4 regions of the Sporomusa sp. GT1 genome follow, and region 2 is predicted to be linked to each of the others. Evidence: riboswitches for the same ligand, from Rfam matches in the RefSeq annotation. Region 2 holds a riboswitch; each other region holds the start of a gene.
The links. A riboswitch is a leader RNA that binds a small molecule or an ion and turns the genes downstream of it on or off. The one in region 2 is predicted to bind cyclic di-AMP.
Positions count from the first base shown of each region.

Region 1 (4,164 bases), on a different contig from region 2:
GCAGATACCAGGCACCCTTACGGCACATAAGAAGTATCACTTAGCGCTGCTTCCTTCCGGACCTGACGCGATTCATGAGTTCCTATTGCGTAAGACCCGGCACTGCTACAGTCCGGCCTAGAAAACAAAAAGCCGTATACCGGCCTTGAATTTTATGGCGGAGAGAGAGGGATTCGAACCCTCGGTACAGTTTCCCGTACACACGCTTTCCAGGCGTGCTCCTTCAACCGCTCGGACATCTCTCCAAGTGCTCTCAACAGAAACTTATTATATCTTATTTTTCAAATCAATGCAAGCGGTAAATATTGCAAGCCCGGCAATATCACCAGACAAACCGTCAGCCAATTGATACTGCTTAATTATACCGAGTACCAAAAGGCTTGTCAAGTTTTTGAGTAAAGAAAAACCGCTGCTGCGGCCTTACAGCCGGCAACAGTACTGAGGCGCCGGCAGCGCAGTGTTATCTGACAGACACCGGTGCCGGACCTCCCGGGTGTGATCCCGGAAGGTCCGTCCCGGTTATTTTGTCAAATGATACGGCACTGTGGTTACAATGACATTTTCTTTCCAAATAAGAGTATTGCGCAAGAACCAGCCGGTCTGGTTGTGCAATAACCGGTGCCATGCTTTTCTGGTTTCAAACTCCGGAATAATGACGGTGATATAATCATTCGGCCCCTTCTCCCGGCATCTTTTTTCAATAAAATGCAAGAGCGGGCGCATTAACAGCCGGTACGGCGAACGAATAACCACCAATTCCACACCAGGGTCCCACAGCTTCCATTTTTCTATGACCTTTTTGGTCAGTTCATCATTGTCAGATACATGAACGGCCAGGATATCATCACCGATCATTTTGGCGTATTTGATGGTCTCATACACAACACGGGTGGGACTGGATACAGGCACAATAACGGTGTGTTTGCCTTTGGGAAAGGTGGCCGCACCTCTTTCATAGCATGCTTCGGGCAGGTGCAATTGCTCCGACATGGTATTATAATGTCCCCGGATGGCTTTAAATATATAAATCATGATGGGAATGAAAACAAGCACAACCCAGGCTCCATAAAGGAATTTCGTTACCGTAATAATCAGAACCACCAAGCCGGTGACGGCAGCGCCAAGACCGTTGAGGAAGGCCCGGACCTGCCAGCCCTTACCCCGCTGCCGGTACCAGTGCACCACCATACTGGCCTGCGCAATGGTAAAGGAAATGAAAACACCTATAGCATACAAGGAAATCAGGTGCTCGGTATCTCCCTGAAAAGCGATAATCAATAACGCAGCGGCAAGGGTGAGCAGGATAATCCCGTTAGAAAAGGTTAACCGTTCACCGCGGGTTGACAGATAGCGCGGCAGGTAGCCATCTCTGGCGACAATAGCCAACAGCATCGGCAACCCGTTGTAGGCGGTATTGGCGGCCAGATATAACACCAGCATGGTCGTGAATTGAATATAGTAATACACTGCCGAACGGCCAAAAATTTGCTCAGCCAGTTGCGACATGGCGGTTACTTCGGCAACAGGCAGGATATGATAGTGCATAACCAGATAGGTGATACCCAGGAACATAAAGCTCAGGATACCGGCCATCCAATAGGTGGTAACCGTTGCGTTACGGGCCTCAGGCTGCTTGAACATCGGCACACTGTCAGCAATAGCCTCAACCCCGGTCATAGAGCTGCAGCCATTGGCGAAAGCCCGCAAGATGACAAACAGCATGGCCCAGTCCAGTTGCTGACGGGCCAAAGACTCCGGCGGCAACAGATAGGGTGCGCCGGTGAAGGCTTTCCAGACACCTGTTGCAATTAAAGCAATTACGCCGAATAAAAAGGCGTAGGTGGGTATAACAAAGGCATTGGACGATTCCCGGACACCACGCAGATTCACCAGCATCAGCAAACCAAAGAGCACCATTACATCCAGGGTCACTTCGTGCCCGGCAAGGTCAGGCAGAGCGGAAACAATGGCCGCCGTACCGGCTGAGACGCTTACAGCGGCTGTCAGCACATAATCGGCAAATACCGAACCGGCAGCCACCAGCGCCGGCATTTCTCCCAGGTTTTTTTTGGCCACAGCGTAGGCCCCGCCCCCGCCGGGATTGGCCTTCGCAACCTGCACATAGGACAAAACCACGATGCCCAGCAGTAGCAGAATGGAGAGCGCTACCGGCGCCATAAAGCCATAGGCAATAATACCCGGAACAGCCACCAGGGTAAGCATAATTTGTTCCGGCCCGTAAGCCACCGACGATAACGCATCAGAGGAAAAGATGGATAAGGCTTTCCACTTGGGAAGTTTTTCATGAGCCAATTCCCGGTTGTGAAGGGGTTTGCCGATTAGTAATCGGCGAAATTCGCGCATCATACCAGCGCCTCCAGTTTCATTATTCGATTTTTGGGCATAAGAAAAAGACCTGACGGCCTTTCGACCCCTTGCTTTGGCCTGCGAAGTTAGCTGACGGGTAGGATGACAAGAGAAAACATCCCTTTTGTCACAAGGACAAAATTAACCCCAAAAGTGGTTCCTCCGCTTCCATTACGGAACTCGGCCTTATATTGTGTATGCATTGTTATCTTACTGCTTTTCTAATCAAACATAAAGTCCTGCTACACTTGGCTTATGCCTGCTTATCGCTGCCTATAGGCACAGAACACAATAGGCTTGACGGCTCGCAACAGCACGCTATTTTCCGCCCTCGCACTCGGTCTTTCATTACGGTTGATATACGAAAAATATCCCTGCCGTTCCGGTAAAGAACGGCAGGGATTTCTCCAGGCTTATGCTTTCTTGAATACTTTCTTCAAGCTAAACTTTCCTTGTTGAATATCGTCAAATATCGTGTACACTACCGGCACTACCACCAGGGTGAGAATGGTCGAAGTCACCAGACCGCCAATGATGGCGTGAGCCATCGGCGCCCGGGCTTCAGCCCCCGGCCCGATTCCTAACGCCAGCGGCAGCATACCGAAAATCATTGCCGCAGTTGTCATGATAATCGGGCGCATCCGCTGGATGGCTGCTTCGACTAATGCCTGGTTGCGTTCCACGCCTTGTTCACGACGCTGTTTGGCGAAATCCACCAGCAGGATAGCGTTCTTGGTTACCAAGCCCATCAGCATAATAATACCGATGAGGGACATCATACTGAGTTCACTGCCCATAACCAGCAGACCGATGATGGCTCCGATTATGGCTAACGGCAAGGCCAGCATGATGGAAAAAGGATCAAGGTAGCTTTCAAACTGGGCTGCCAGGACAAAGAAGATAAACAACACTGCCATGCCCAGCGCCAGGACCATGCTGCTAAAAACGTCATTCATGGATTCCGTCTGACCGGTAGCCACAAATTGATAGCCTTCCGGCATATCAATTTCAGCCGCTTTTTTCTCAAACGCAGAGTTAAACTCGCCCAAAGTGATTCCGCTTAAGTTAGCCGAAATGGTAATTTGCTGCTGATTGTCATAACGTTTGATTTGGGCGGGACTGGTAGCATAGACAGTGTCAGTCACCTGTGACACCGGCACCATGACGGCCTGGCCGGCCTCATCGCGCGCCGTTCCTGACAGGTATACCTTGTTGACATTGCCCAAACTGCGCCGCTCTTCCGGATCTAAGATGACCCTGACATCATGTGAGTCGTCGCCGTCCTTGTACTGGGTGACAACCTTACCGTTAAACATGGTCTGCAAGGTATCGGCAATGCTGGCTGACGAAATACCCAAGTCAGCCGCCCGGTCACGATTCACAATGAATTGGGCGTCAGGGTTACCGGGTTCATAGCTTGACGATACTTCGACGGCTCCCGGAATACCGGCAACCGCTTGCTGTACCTGCTCGGCAATCACCGCCAAGGTTTCCAGCGACTGCCCCTGGATAACCAGCGACACCGGTTTGCCGCCTGACAGACCTGACTGTTTCATGACACTGATATCTGCGCCGGGAATATCCTTGAGCTGTTGACGCAGGCCGGCAATAATGTCGTTATCGCTGACACTGCGTTCACTTTTCGGCACAAGCTGGCTAAAAATACTAATCTCTCTGGTATTAGCCACACTATAGGTCATTTCAACTTCAGGAATGGCGCCGATAATTTGCGACATGGCATCAGCCATATCACCTACGGCAGCCACACTCATTCCCGGGTCGACAGTAGCCGTTACG
Region 1 is NZ_BMBX01000004.1:152,486-156,649, forward strand. Features, by position in the region: tRNA gene GT1_RS08190 (tRNA-Ser) at 156-245, opposite strand; gene GT1_RS08195 (APC family permease) at 520-2,367, opposite strand; cyclic di-AMP (ydaO/yuaA leader) riboswitch at 2,428-2,563, opposite strand; gene GT1_RS08200 (efflux RND transporter permease subunit) at 2,781-4,164, opposite strand, start outside.
Region 1: it holds a riboswitch for cyclic di-AMP, as region 2 does, so the genes downstream of both, GT1_RS08195 (APC family permease) here and GT1_RS02040 (C40 family peptidase) in region 2, are expected to answer to the same signal.

Region 2 (4,164 bases):
GGCGGTGCCATGTATGCGACTCCTGCCGGTGCAATAAACCTAAGAAAGAAGACTAACCTTAACAGCATGGCGGCGAGGCTTTAGTGTTATTGGATATATATATTTACAATGTTGGCAGGAAAAAGGATTAATTTCGCGTATATTGTATACTAAGCCTATGCTAATTTTTCTCTAGGAGTGGTTATTATGCTGCGTGGCGTTCGAGGCGCGACAACTGTTACCGCAAACCAATGTGAAGAAATCTTTGAGCGCGTGGCTGAACTTCTAGCGGCAATTGTACGGGAAAATGCGATGAATACCGAAGATATTGGCGCTGTGATATTCAGCTCAACCCCTGATTTAAACGCGGCTTTTCCGGCTGCAGGTGCAAGAAAACTCGGCTGGACACAAGTGCCATTATTTGGCACCCAGGAAATAGAGTGTCCTGAAGCGCTGCCGTTGTGTATCAGAGTATTGATTCTTTGGAATACCGATACTTGTCAGCAGGATATCAAGCATATTTATTTGCATGACGCAATGGTTTTACGTCAGGATATCACAGCGTAAGAAGGTTCCAAGTGAAAAAGCGAGATTGTTTCGCCGTACCTCTCACAATGACTGTAGCGGGTCCTTACCGTCATTGCAGGTATGGGAAGTAATCTCGCTTTTTCAGTTCCAGGACTTGCATTCACTGCCCGGCAGTGCAATAATAAAATGGTGAAAAGGAGGCTGATTATGGCTTCACCGGAAAAGGTAATATCTATTGTTGTGCCGGTATTTAACGAACAGGATAATATCGACAACTTTTATCAGGAAGTTGTTAATGCTATGGAGCCGCTGGCCTATTCTTATGAACTCATTTTTATCGATGATGGTTCAAGTGATGCTACTCCGTTTATCTTAGAACGTTTAGTCAATGCGGACAAGCGGGTACGGGCGCTCATTATGGCTCGCAATTTTGGTCATCAGGTGGCTTTAACCTGCGGACTGGACCATGCAAAAGGGGATGCCGTTATTACCATGGATGGCGATATGCAGCACCCGCCTGAGATGCTGCCGCAGTTGATTGCCAAATGGGAAGAAGGTTTCCAGGTAGTCCAGACAGTGAGAATTAATACCGAAGGAGTATCCTGGTTTAAAAGCTTTACCTCAGGCATGTTTTATAAATTGATGAATGCCGTGTCTAATGTACAGGTTACCGAGGGTGGCTCTGATTTTAGATTATTAGATAAACAGGTGGTAGATAGTTTCCGGCGCTTTCGGGAGCGTGCCAGATTTATTCGAGGTATGATCAGCGCGATTGGCTATCGGCAGACTAAGATTGAATTTGTTGCGCCGAAACGTTTTGCCGGGCAATCCAAATTCTCATTAAAGCGAATGCTGCATTTTGCGCTTGATGGTATAACGGCATATTCTAAAACACCGCTCCGGTTTGCCTTTTATATTGGACTGGCCCTGGGGTTCAGCAGCATTGTGCTGACAGGCCATGTTGTTTATATTAGGCTTTTTACCGATGAAGCTGTTCCGGGCTGGGCGACAATTACGGCCAGTATTTTGCTGTTGGGCGGTTTGCAATTAGCGGGCATTGGTATTATTGGTGAATATGTCGGGAGAATATTTGAAGAAGTGAAACAGCGTCCGCTCTACTGGCTTCAGGCTGATTTGAGCCGGCAGCAAAACAAAGGTAACGAGTAGTAATTATCAGGAAACTATAATCCTCCCTAAATTTGTAAAAAAACCATGAATTTTAGGCAGGATTTTCAAATTTGATACAGAATAATAACCAAGGAGCGTTTTAGAAAGCCGAATCCAGCTCAGGTACGGGGGAACCAGTTTTATGGGGTGAAACCTGATTAGCACTGGCTTTTCAGGTAGGGTGCCTGCAACCCTAACCCGTCAGCTAACCTCGGAGGCCAAGGAGAGGGGAAACCAATTGCAAAAGTATTTCGGGTTTATTGTTGCTTTTTGTCTCTTTTTTGGGACCGCTGCTTTTGCCCATGCTTCAGGTACATATGAATCCGGTGACCGAGGCGCTGATGTAGCCGCTATTCAAACTCAGCTTAATGAGCTTGGTTTTGATGCCGGCACAGCAGATGGTGATTTTGGCAACTTAACGGTCAGTGCTGTCAAGGCTTTTCAAAAAGCTCGGGGTCTTGAGCCTGATGGTGTAGTTGGAGCACAAACTTATCGTGCTTTGATGGGGCGGGATATTCCTGCCAGCCGTGATTCTTCCACAACTTCGGTACGGCGTATTATTCAGACATCGCTGCGTTATCAAGGTGTGCCTTATGTATTTGGTGGGACAAGCCCTGGCGGTTTCGACTGTTCCGGCTTTACTCGCTTCGTATTTGCCCAGAGTGGTATTTCTCTGCCGCGAATGGCTGATGAACAGTTTGCAGTTGGGCGGCCTGTGTCTTACAGTCGTCTTCAACCCGGTGATTTGGTGTTTTTCACTACCTACGCACCGGGAGCATCTCACAGCGGCATCTATATTGGTGATGGTAATTTTATCAGCGCTACGTCCAGCCGCGGTGTGGCTATTGCCAGTATGAGCAGTAGCTATTGGGGTCCGCGCTACATTGGCGCCCGCCGGGTGATGTAAACCAACAAGAAGGGAAGGCATTATCTGTCTTCCCGCTTTTGTTATTTCATGCTATATACAGTCGATCTTTTGAGGTTACCCGTGCAACCAAGTAAAATAATGCTAAAAAAAGCAGCGGCAGCTATATATGCCGCTATATTTTTTTGATTTTTTGTTAAGAATAATCTTATTAAGCGGTGGAAAGTGTTGACAGTAGGATTCCGGCCTGTTACTATCTTAATAGGAATATTCTTATTAAAAGGGGATAGCGATATATATGATAAAAACAAGGATGGTTTTGGTTGTACTTTTTCTATTGGGGGTACTTGTCAGTGGTTGCGGTCAGAGAACAGCTGCGCCAGGTGATAATGCACAGCAAGCAGCCAAAATCAAGGTTTTGGCCAGTGTTTATCCGGTATACGAATTCGTCCGGCAGGTTGGTGGCGACAAAGTCGAGGTAGACATACTTGTTCCTGCCGGAGCCGAACCGCACGAATGGGAACCATCTGCCAAGGACTTGATACAGGTCAAAAATGCAAAACTGTTTTTCTTTCACGGTGCCAATTTCGAGCATTGGATTGGCAAAGTAACGGGGAAAGACGTACTTGGCAGCACAACGGCGGTTGAGGTCAGTAAAGGTATTGAATTAAAAGAAGGCATTCCCCATAGTCATGGACATGACGAACATAACCATGTTGATGAGCATAAGCATGAGCATGAAGAAAACGAAATTGATCCGCATGTTTGGCTTGATCCTGTATTGGCCCAGAAGGAAGTAGACAACATTGCGGAAGCTCTGGCTGCTGCCGATACAGCCAATGCCGCCTATTACCGTGAAAATGCCGCTAATTATAATAAAGAGCTGCAAAAGCTTCACGAAGAGTATCAGAGCGGTTTGCAAAAGGTAAAGAAACGTACAATTATTACTACCCATGCTGCTTTTGGCTATTTGGCAGAGCGCTACCAGCTGGAACAGGTTGCCATCATGGGTTTGTCACCGGATGCTGAACCAACGCCGGAAAAGATGGCTGATATTACCAAGCTGTGTCGTGAACGGCAAATTAGTTACATATTTTCGGAGACCATTGTGAGTTCCAAAGTAGCGGAAACTTTGGCTAAAGAAGCCGGCGCCAAAGTTCTGGTATTGCATCCGGTGGATGCGTTAACCCCTGAGGAAGTAAAGCAGGGGAAGAATTATCTTACACTGATGCGAGCAAACTTAGCCAATTTAATCCAGGCTCTCGAATAATAAATTGCATTCAGAGATTGCCGCGTTACCGCTTGCTGGCGTAGCGTGGCAATCTCATTCCTATTAGGAATCTTTTTTGCAGTAGAAAGGGGGGAAAAGATATGACTGTCGATCATGCAGCAAGTGTCATTGCTGTAATAGCCCGTTTAAGAGATAAAGGCTACCGGATAACAGCCCAGCGGCAGGCTATGATTGCGCAGCTGGTTGAGTCAGGCCAAGCGTTGTCCGCCTTTGAAATTTGGGAAAAACTAAAGGTGCGCTATCAGGACATAAGCCTGGACACTGTATACCGCAATCTTCATGTTTTGGTTGACTTAGAAGCGTTAACCCCGATAAATGCCCTGGGAAAAGAAAG
Region 2 is NZ_BMBX01000001.1:380,458-384,621, reverse strand. Features, by position in the region: gene GT1_RS02055 (hypothetical protein) at 1-56, shown strand, start outside; gene aroH (chorismate mutase) at 187-546, shown strand; gene GT1_RS02045 (glycosyltransferase family 2 protein) at 715-1,674, shown strand; cyclic di-AMP (ydaO/yuaA leader) riboswitch at 1,771-1,909, shown strand; gene GT1_RS02040 (C40 family peptidase) at 1,934-2,581, shown strand; gene GT1_RS02035 (metal ABC transporter solute-binding protein, Zn/Mn family) at 2,838-3,809, shown strand; gene GT1_RS02030 (Fur family transcriptional regulator) at 3,911-4,164, shown strand, end outside.

Region 3 (4,164 bases), 380 kb from region 2:
CTATGCCATCCGTGGCACAATCGGTATTAGCACCATCCAGGCGCGTCGCAGCGGAAGCCGGTGTTGATCCTGTTCTTAAGAAAGTTATATTTCTGTTAGGACAAAAAAAGCTGATTGTTTTTGCAATCAGTTTTCTTGTTTAATTTACCTCTATTAATTATGTAAACTATATGATAAAATGTGTTACGAATCCAAACCATTAAAGGGGAAGGAGTATTATTGTGAAAAGAAAGATAGCCGCTGTCATGTTGATGGTTTTCGCAATGCCAATATTTTCGTTGGCGATGCCTAAAGCAGAGGCTGCGTCTTTGGGAGACCAACTGGCTGAATTATCTGCTGCCAACGCACAGGCTGCCCAGATTGAAGAGTTGTTGAAAATAAAGGATAATTTTGAACAAGGCAATAAACAGGCATTGTGGGGAACTCTTGCCCAATTTGCCCTTGAACGCACCGGAAAAGCGGATATTGTTAATGATATTAGCTCAGTTGCGGCGCAACTGGCAGTCCAGGACCAGGATGTGGCTAAGCAAAACATTGCCCGGGCGGTAGAGACTGCTGTGCGTAGTAGCGTGCAGGAAAAAGTCCAAGCAGAGGTAAGTGACCGTTTAGCCGGATACCAGGATGAGGTGGTCTTGCTTTCTACGTTGCTTACTAACACTAATAACTATTTTGATGCCAAACGCAGTCAAGAATAATATTCATTTGGATCTTAATCCCGCAAAGTGCCATTGGGTTATGGTAGCTAATGCGATGTAATGTGTTAAATTAACCGGCTTTAGCCGGTTAATTTTTTTGTTGGCCTGACAGCATGTAAAATTTCATACCCTTGCGGACAGCTGCATATATTTTCTGAAGAATACAGTCTGTAAGGGGGCGAACCAGGTGAATTCCTTATGGTCGTTTAAAGTCAGGCGTTCACGGATATTTTTCGGTATAGCAGTATTAGCTATTTTAAGCATTGTTTTTAGCATTCTTGGCTTTGAGTATATGGATGAACAGGACCTGGCGGCAATTGATAGTCGGCAACCCTTTGAGGCACCTGCCGGTAAGGTGAGCATTCTAATAAAAGTTCAGTCAAGGGAGTTAGAGCTCCATAACGATGGTGAGCTTTACAAAAAGTACCGGATTGCTGTGGGTAAAAGTAAAACTCCCACCCCTATTGGCGAATGGAATGTTGTATGGAAGGATTATGACTGGGGAACAGGGTTTGGTACTCGCTGGATGGGGTTAAATGTGCCGTGGGGCACATTTGGTATTCATGGGACCAATAAGCCATGGTCAATTGGACAATTTGCCAGCCATGGCTGTATCAGAATGCGCAATAAGGATGTCGAAGAGCTGTTTGAATGGACTCCTATTGGTACTCCGGTAAGCATTACAGGCAGAAATATTAGGATTGAAAGAAATTTGAAATATAAAGCTTCAGGCTCCGACGTAGCTGCGCTGCAGCTCAAACTTAAAGAGATGGGATACTTTCAGGGACGGGCTGACGGCTTGTTTGGCACTATGACAGAAGAAGCGGTTAAAGCTTATCAAGCAGATAAAGGGGTAGCTGTTACCGGTGTAGCGAGTAAGGAGTTATGCACGGCGCTGGGAATATAATGTTTGCCTCCAATTTTTCCTGAAATTTTTAAATAACTGAAAGAAATAGACGATATGACAAGAATATACCATGATATCGAATTTGACCAAGCTTGCAATTTGGTATATTATATTTATAATGCCGAATCCTTATATGGTACGGGGGAACCAATAGAAATACAGGGGTGAATCCGCAATCGCGGTAGGGCGTTCTCACATTCTCTTTTGCCCAAACCCGACAGCTAACCTCGGAGGCGCATTGTAAGAGAGGTGAAACCATTGAAAAGAGCCTTTTGGGCGTTTACTTTTGCATTGGTCATGCTGTTTGCAGTAAGCAGCCCATCGGTCGGATTGACTGCGGAGCAGCCGGAAAAAGCGCCGATTGCTGTTGGCGCACGTGGCGATGAAGTACGAGCTGTGCAGAAGTTTTTGGCAGATGGTGGTTTTTATGCCGGCGCGATTGATGGGATCTTCGGTCCGATTACCGCTAAGGCCGTAAAAGAATTTCAACGTAATAATGACCTTGAAGTAACGGGTATTGTTGACAAAGAAACATTCGCCTATCTTGGGCGCTTGACGAGTGAACCCAGCAGATACAGCCGCTCTATTGTTATGAAGGCATCAGCGTATACGGCGCATGATCCTGGAAATGGCAGCTATACATACCGGGGCAATTATTTGCGTAAGGGTTTGGTTGCTGTCGATCCATCGGTTATTCCTTTGGGAACCAGATTGTATATTAAAGGCTATGGGTATGCAGTAGCTGACGATATCGGCAGTGCGATTAAGGGTAACCGTATTGATTTGGCTTATGAGAACCGCCGCGAGGCTTTGGCTTTTGGCGTTCGGCAAGTAACAGTATATATACTTGACTAAAGAGGCTTAGCAGAGTAAGCCTCTTTTTTTTATTCCAAAGCAGGTTATCCTGGAATATTAATAACTTCCAAGTATTATACTACACTTAGAATTGTGCAAATATACGGGGGCGTGTCTAAGTTGAACTTCATCTCAAGCGAAATGCTGCCATTGGTATTAGCGTTGGTTTCCGGGGTATTAATGGCGGTGCAGGGGTCGCTGAATTCTTCGTTAAGTAAAGTTATTGGTCTTTTGGAGGCCACATTTATTGTGCAAATTACCGGAAGTTTGTTGGTAATGATCTTGCTGTTTTTGTTTAAAATGGGTAAGGGGAATTTGTACGCATGGCAAGGAGCACCTTGGTATTCCTGGTTGGGAGGTATGATTGGCGTTGCCATAATATATTTGGTAGCTGCCAGTATCCCCAGTGTTGGTGTAGCCAATGCTACTACCGCTATAATTGTCGGACAAGTATTGACGGCCATTCTTATTGATCATTTTGGCGGCTTTGGCCTTGAACGTATGGCTTGCAGCCCTCAACAGCTGTTTGGCTTAGTATTACTTGCAGTTGGCGCTAAACTGCTGTTAAAATAGCGCGTTTTTTCATTTTTTTGCAATTTGGGTGTTAACAAAAAAATCATTATGCGGTATACTTATCTTTAGTATTTTTTTGTATTATGCGAACAATAAGGAGGCAAGGCATGGATTTTAACTTTACTCCCGACCAACTGGATCTACAAAAGATGGTAAAGGATTTTGTGGCTAAAGAAATTACTCCGCACGCTTTAGAAATGGATAAAGACGGTGTGGTTCCAGCTGATCTGTGGAAGAAGCTTGATGAAGCAGGCTTGCTCAATTTAACTGTTCCTGAAGAGTATGATGGACCAGGTCTTGATGCCCTTTCAATCGCTCTTATCTATGAGGAACTGGGAAAAGGGTGTGCTGGTGTAGCTACAACAACGGCAGCCAATGCTTTAGCTTCTTATCCGGTAGTATTATTGGGTACTGATGAGCAAAAGCGGAAGATGTTTGATGTTCTTAATAATGGTAAATTAGCCGCTTTTGCGCTGACTGAGCCAGGTGCCGGTTCTGACGCAGGAGCAGTTGCCACTACCGCTGTTAAAGACGGTGAAGATTATATTCTTAATGGAACAAAGTGTTTTATTACTAATGGTGGCATTGCTGAAATTTATATTATTTTTGCTAATACCCGTAAAACAGCCGGTATCCGTGGCCTGACTGCTTTTATTGTCGATCGCGGCACTCCGGGTTTTACAGTTGGTAAAGAAGAAGAAAAGATGGGGATCAGGGCCTCTAATACCTGCGAATTGGTGTTAGACAACGTGCGTATTCCGGCAACTAACCGTATTGGCCGTGAAGGAGAAGGTTTCAAGATTGCCATGAAAACACTGGATGCTGCCCGGCCGTTTGTTGGTGCGGTATCGGTGGGATTGGCTCAGGCGGCTTTTGAATTGGCTGTTAAATACTCCAAGGAGCGCGTACAATTTGATAAGCCTATTGCTTCGTTCCAGCTTGTACAGGCTATGCTGGCTGATATGGCGATGCAAATTGAGGCTGCCCGGCTGCTGGTTTATAAAGCCTGCTGGCTGAAAGACCAGGGTGTGGATTATACTAAAGAATCTGCCATTGCTAAATGCTTTGCTGCTGACACGGCGATGAAGGTTACGGTGGATGCTGTTCAAGTGCTGGGCGGATATGGTTATTCCA
Region 3 is NZ_BMBX01000001.1:1,455-5,618, reverse strand. Features, by position in the region: gene GT1_RS00035 (hypothetical protein) at 222-695, shown strand; gene GT1_RS00030 (L,D-transpeptidase family protein) at 883-1,602, shown strand; cyclic di-AMP (ydaO/yuaA leader) riboswitch at 1,712-1,854, shown strand; gene GT1_RS00025 (peptidoglycan-binding protein) at 1,861-2,457, shown strand; gene GT1_RS00020 (DMT family transporter) at 2,578-3,030, shown strand; gene GT1_RS00015 (acyl-CoA dehydrogenase family protein) at 3,138-4,164, shown strand, end outside.
Region 3: it holds a riboswitch for cyclic di-AMP, as region 2 does, so the genes downstream of both, GT1_RS00025 (peptidoglycan-binding protein) here and GT1_RS02040 (C40 family peptidase) in region 2, are expected to answer to the same signal.

Region 4 (4,164 bases), on a different contig from region 2:
GCAATCGATTTTTCCCGATATATTCCGCATGTTCCAGATAGCGGGAGCCAAAATGGGGTCCGGGTTCCAAGCCTAACTCCAAGAGGCAGGGATGGGAATTGAGCATTTGTTCATCAATTTCAATGATATCGCTTGGAGGAAAGCACAAATTCATTATCGCACCAAGCTTGGCTGCAAAAAATTCGCTTGCCAATACCCGGGAGCCAAATCGATGGTTCTGGAATTTGACTACATAGATATTATCATCCTGCGCACGAAAAAACTGGGGTGCAGTAACCCCGACGCCCACTTCGCCCAAGTATTCTGTAGCCATTAGCATATTGTCAGCCTCCCCGATAAAGAAAACACGGCTTGTGCCGAGCCTTTGGCGAAGGCAGAAGCCGATGTTGCCCTTATCCTGCTTTTAAGAAAGTTATACTTTCTGTTAGGAAAAAAAGACCCGGTAAAGAAAACACGGCTTGCGCTGAGCCTATGGCGAAAGCGCAAGACGGTGTTGCTCTTATCCAGGCGAAAGTTATACCTTCTATCAGGATAAAAATTTACCGAGTCTTACCTTAGCATTGCATTACCTTGACTCGGTTCACATCACAGCAAAAGTTAAATTAGCATTCGGTGGATCTGGACGCAGATGCTATAGCTGCGAGATTAATAACGGCAGTACTTACTGTATCATCAGAAATTCCCGAAGAGGTGGCCGGCCCGAATATTTCATCAACCGAGATAAAAGCCAATTCATCGTCGACATTGCCAAGGGTTCCTTGAAATATGAAACCGCCAAGGGTTGTAATTACCACATTATCACCAATCATGCGTCTTAGAATGCAAATCAACTCACGGCTCTCTTGCCGTTCGTTGGTTTCGGTTCTTTGTGATACACCGTCGGCACCGGGACAATAATCATTACTAAACGGATTAGTCCTTACTCCTGTAGCTTTTGCAACGATCTGCCAAAGATCAACATGAATAAATTTTGCATCCACAACTTCTCCGCCAGGAGAAAGAATTTCTGCGTTTGACTCCGCTTCAATGGCTGGCGTTAAAAAGGCGACCCGGCAGTCATCAATTTTTTGCAGATTACCAAAATAAACGATTCCGTCGAAGCCAAACAATAATACGTCGGTGTTTAACTCACGCTGAAGCTCCCTAATCAAGCACTCGTTGCGGAGCTCTCTGAATATGCTCATAAGTATGGACCCCCTTCAATATCTAAAATCACAAGGTGTGTTTACTATACTGTATGAGCCATATAATAAAAGTGTTACTCCCACATCATGGCAAACAGGATAGGGGCAGGTAACAGTAGTGCAGACCAGAAAAATGTTTGTTCCTAATTTACATATGCAGGGATTATTACCTTGGGCAACGAAGATGATAGATAGGAAGAAAATCATTTCAAGGAGGGAATACCTATGCCAATTGTACAAATTGACCTGATTGAAGGACGTTCACTAGAGCAAAAACGTGAAATGGTAAAAAAAGTAACCGAAGCTATTGTAGAAACAGCCAAATGCCCGCCTGAAGCCGTAACTATAGTAGTACGCGAAGCTTCTCCCCAGCATATCGGCAAAGCCGGTAAACTAGTATCTGATAAATAATTGTTGAAGCCATTTCGCTTGCGAAATGGTTTCAATTTTAGAAAGGTGGCGCTTCTCCGATGATACCCATACAATTTGCGTTTGAGCTTGAAACTTCGTTAAGCAGACAAATAGAGACATTACATGACACTGCCACCACCGGCACTGTGCCAATACCGGTATTGGGGCTTATCAAAAACTCTCAGACGGAATTTTTAAAACTTTTATCAGCACTCAATACCGGCGAGAGCGACAGTGTTCGATACCCGTCGGTAACGGAGACCCAATTGCTGGGCTCAGACGCGGTCTGGCAGCAAGCTACCCAAAATACAACTGCTGCTAATGCCGGTCTGCAGGAGCTTACTGCTCTTTGGTCGATTTACATTACCATCGACAAATGTGTGCAGTTTTACCAGCAGGCGGCTGTAAACAGCGCACAGCCTCAGGCACGGCTGTTTTTTAGCTCGCTTAGTCATGTAAAAAAAATTCTGCGCAGAAGGCTTGATGGCATTATTCAGATTTACTACAATTATTTTTGGGGAGAGTTAGGGTTTGCGCCGTTTATTTTAGGAAAAGACTAGGTGATGCAAATTTCAAGGTAACATAATAATAACTCTGATGGGGCTGCCATGCTGGTAGTCTCATTTAATTATGTAGCTATATTGCGGTTTCAGCGGCCGGACTTACGCTAGCTCTCAGTTGACATTTATTTATGCGTCCGGACAAGCATAACCTAGGAAAAGCCCGGCTAATAATCAATATCGCCGGATAACTACTTCTAAACATGCTTGCCTAACCGGCGGATATTCTGTAATATATAGGCCATGCCGAATTTCCAGAGAAAAAGGAAAACGGGGGAACCATTTCCGGGGTGAATCCGCTAACAAGCGGTAGGGATTTCCCTTTGTCCCGAACCCGTCAGCTAACCTCGTAGGCATTTAGAAAGGGGTGTTTTACAATGAAAAACATCAAAAAAATTATTTGCAGTACCCTTACCATGGCAGTTTTAACTGCCGCGATTTTACTGCCGCAGGCATTTGCCGCACAGGCTGGCCAACCTGGCTATAAAGCCGTTTTGGACGTAAAAGCTACCGCCTACGCTCCCGGACCGCACGATAACGGTCAATGGGGCAACCTGACTTACCTGGGTACCCAGATACGCCCTGGCGTAATTGCTGTTGATCCCCGGATTATTCCCCTTGGCTCTAGAGTATATATTGAGTTTGCCGATGGCAATACCATGTATGGTGTGGCCGAGGATACCGGCGGCGCAATCAAAGGCAATCGTATCGACATTGCCATGCAATCTGTTGAGCAGGCTTATGAGTTCGGAATTCAGAATGTAAAAGTATATGTTCTTAATTAACAACAATGCCTGGCTTTTGCCAGGCATTGTCTACTGCATAACAGAGGTGCCTGCGCCTTTATAATATTGACGGCTGTCAGCACCACGCCAGCGGTTTTTCTTATTTTTTTTATGAATTACATACAAAGTGGTAGATTTGGTAAGTTTATTTATGTTATTATAATTAGAAATACCTATTACGAGATGTTGCATGAAAGGAGTCAGTTAATGTTTGACAACAAATTTGGCCCCGAAGGTTTAACTTTTGATGATGTTTTGCTTGTGCCGGCAAAATCCGAAGTTTTGCCTAGAGAAGTAGAAGTATCCACGTATCTGACAAAAAATATCAAGCTGAATATTCCTATAATCAGCTCCGGCATGGATACAGTCACCGAAGCACGTATGGCGATTGCCATGGCGCGTGAGGGTGGCATAGGGGTAATACATAAAAATATGCCAATTGCGCGTCAGGCTAATGAAATTGACAAAGTCAAACGTTCAGAGCATGGAATTATTGTTGACCCAATATTTTTATCTCCGAACAACACCCTGCAGGATGCTCATGATCTTATGGAAAAATACCGCATTTCCGGTGTACCGGTAACTGAACATGATAAGCTTGTCGGTATCCTGACCAATCGCGATTTGCGTTTCGAAACAGACTTAAGCCGGAGAATCGGCGATTGTATGACCAGAGAACATCTGATCACTGCCCCTGTTGGCACTTCCCTGGAAGAAGCCAAGGAAATCTTGCGTGAGCACCGGATAGAAAAGTTGCCGCTGCTTGATGCTGAGGGGAATTTAAAAGGACTTATTACTATTAAAGATATTGAGAAGGCGCAAAAGTATCCAAGCTCAGCCAAAGATCCCAAAGGCCGTTTACTGGTGGCAGCCGCCGTTGGTGTCGGCGCAGACATGATGGACCGGGTTGAAGCTATTGTAGCGGCCAAAGTGGATGTTATTGTTGTCGATACCGCCCACGGTCATTCGCAAGGTGTACTTAACGCAGTAAAGAAGATTAAGGATACATTTCCTCACGTCGACCTCATTGCCGGTAATGTTGCTACAGCGGAAGCTACCCGTGACCTGATTGAAGCCGGCGCAGATGCCATTAAGGTAGGCATTGGACCAGGTTCCATTTGTACTACCCGGGTAATTGCCGGTATCGGTGTACCCCAGATTACAGCAATTTATAACTGTGCCCAAGCTGCGCGCCCGTATAATGTTCCTATTATCGCTGACGGC
Region 4 is NZ_BMBX01000003.1:248,308-252,471, forward strand. Features, by position in the region: gene GT1_RS06805 (HipA family kinase) at 1-319, opposite strand, end outside; gene GT1_RS06810 (hypothetical protein) at 603-1,184, opposite strand; gene GT1_RS06815 (2-hydroxymuconate tautomerase) at 1,410-1,595, shown strand; gene GT1_RS06820 (hypothetical protein) at 1,655-2,155, shown strand; cyclic di-AMP (ydaO/yuaA leader) riboswitch at 2,390-2,527, shown strand; gene GT1_RS22640 (3D domain-containing protein) at 2,533-2,940, shown strand; gene GT1_RS22140 (hypothetical protein) at 2,971-3,132, opposite strand; gene guaB (IMP dehydrogenase) at 3,148-4,164, shown strand, end outside.
Region 4: it holds a riboswitch for cyclic di-AMP, as region 2 does, so the genes downstream of both, GT1_RS22640 (3D domain-containing protein) here and GT1_RS02040 (C40 family peptidase) in region 2, are expected to answer to the same signal.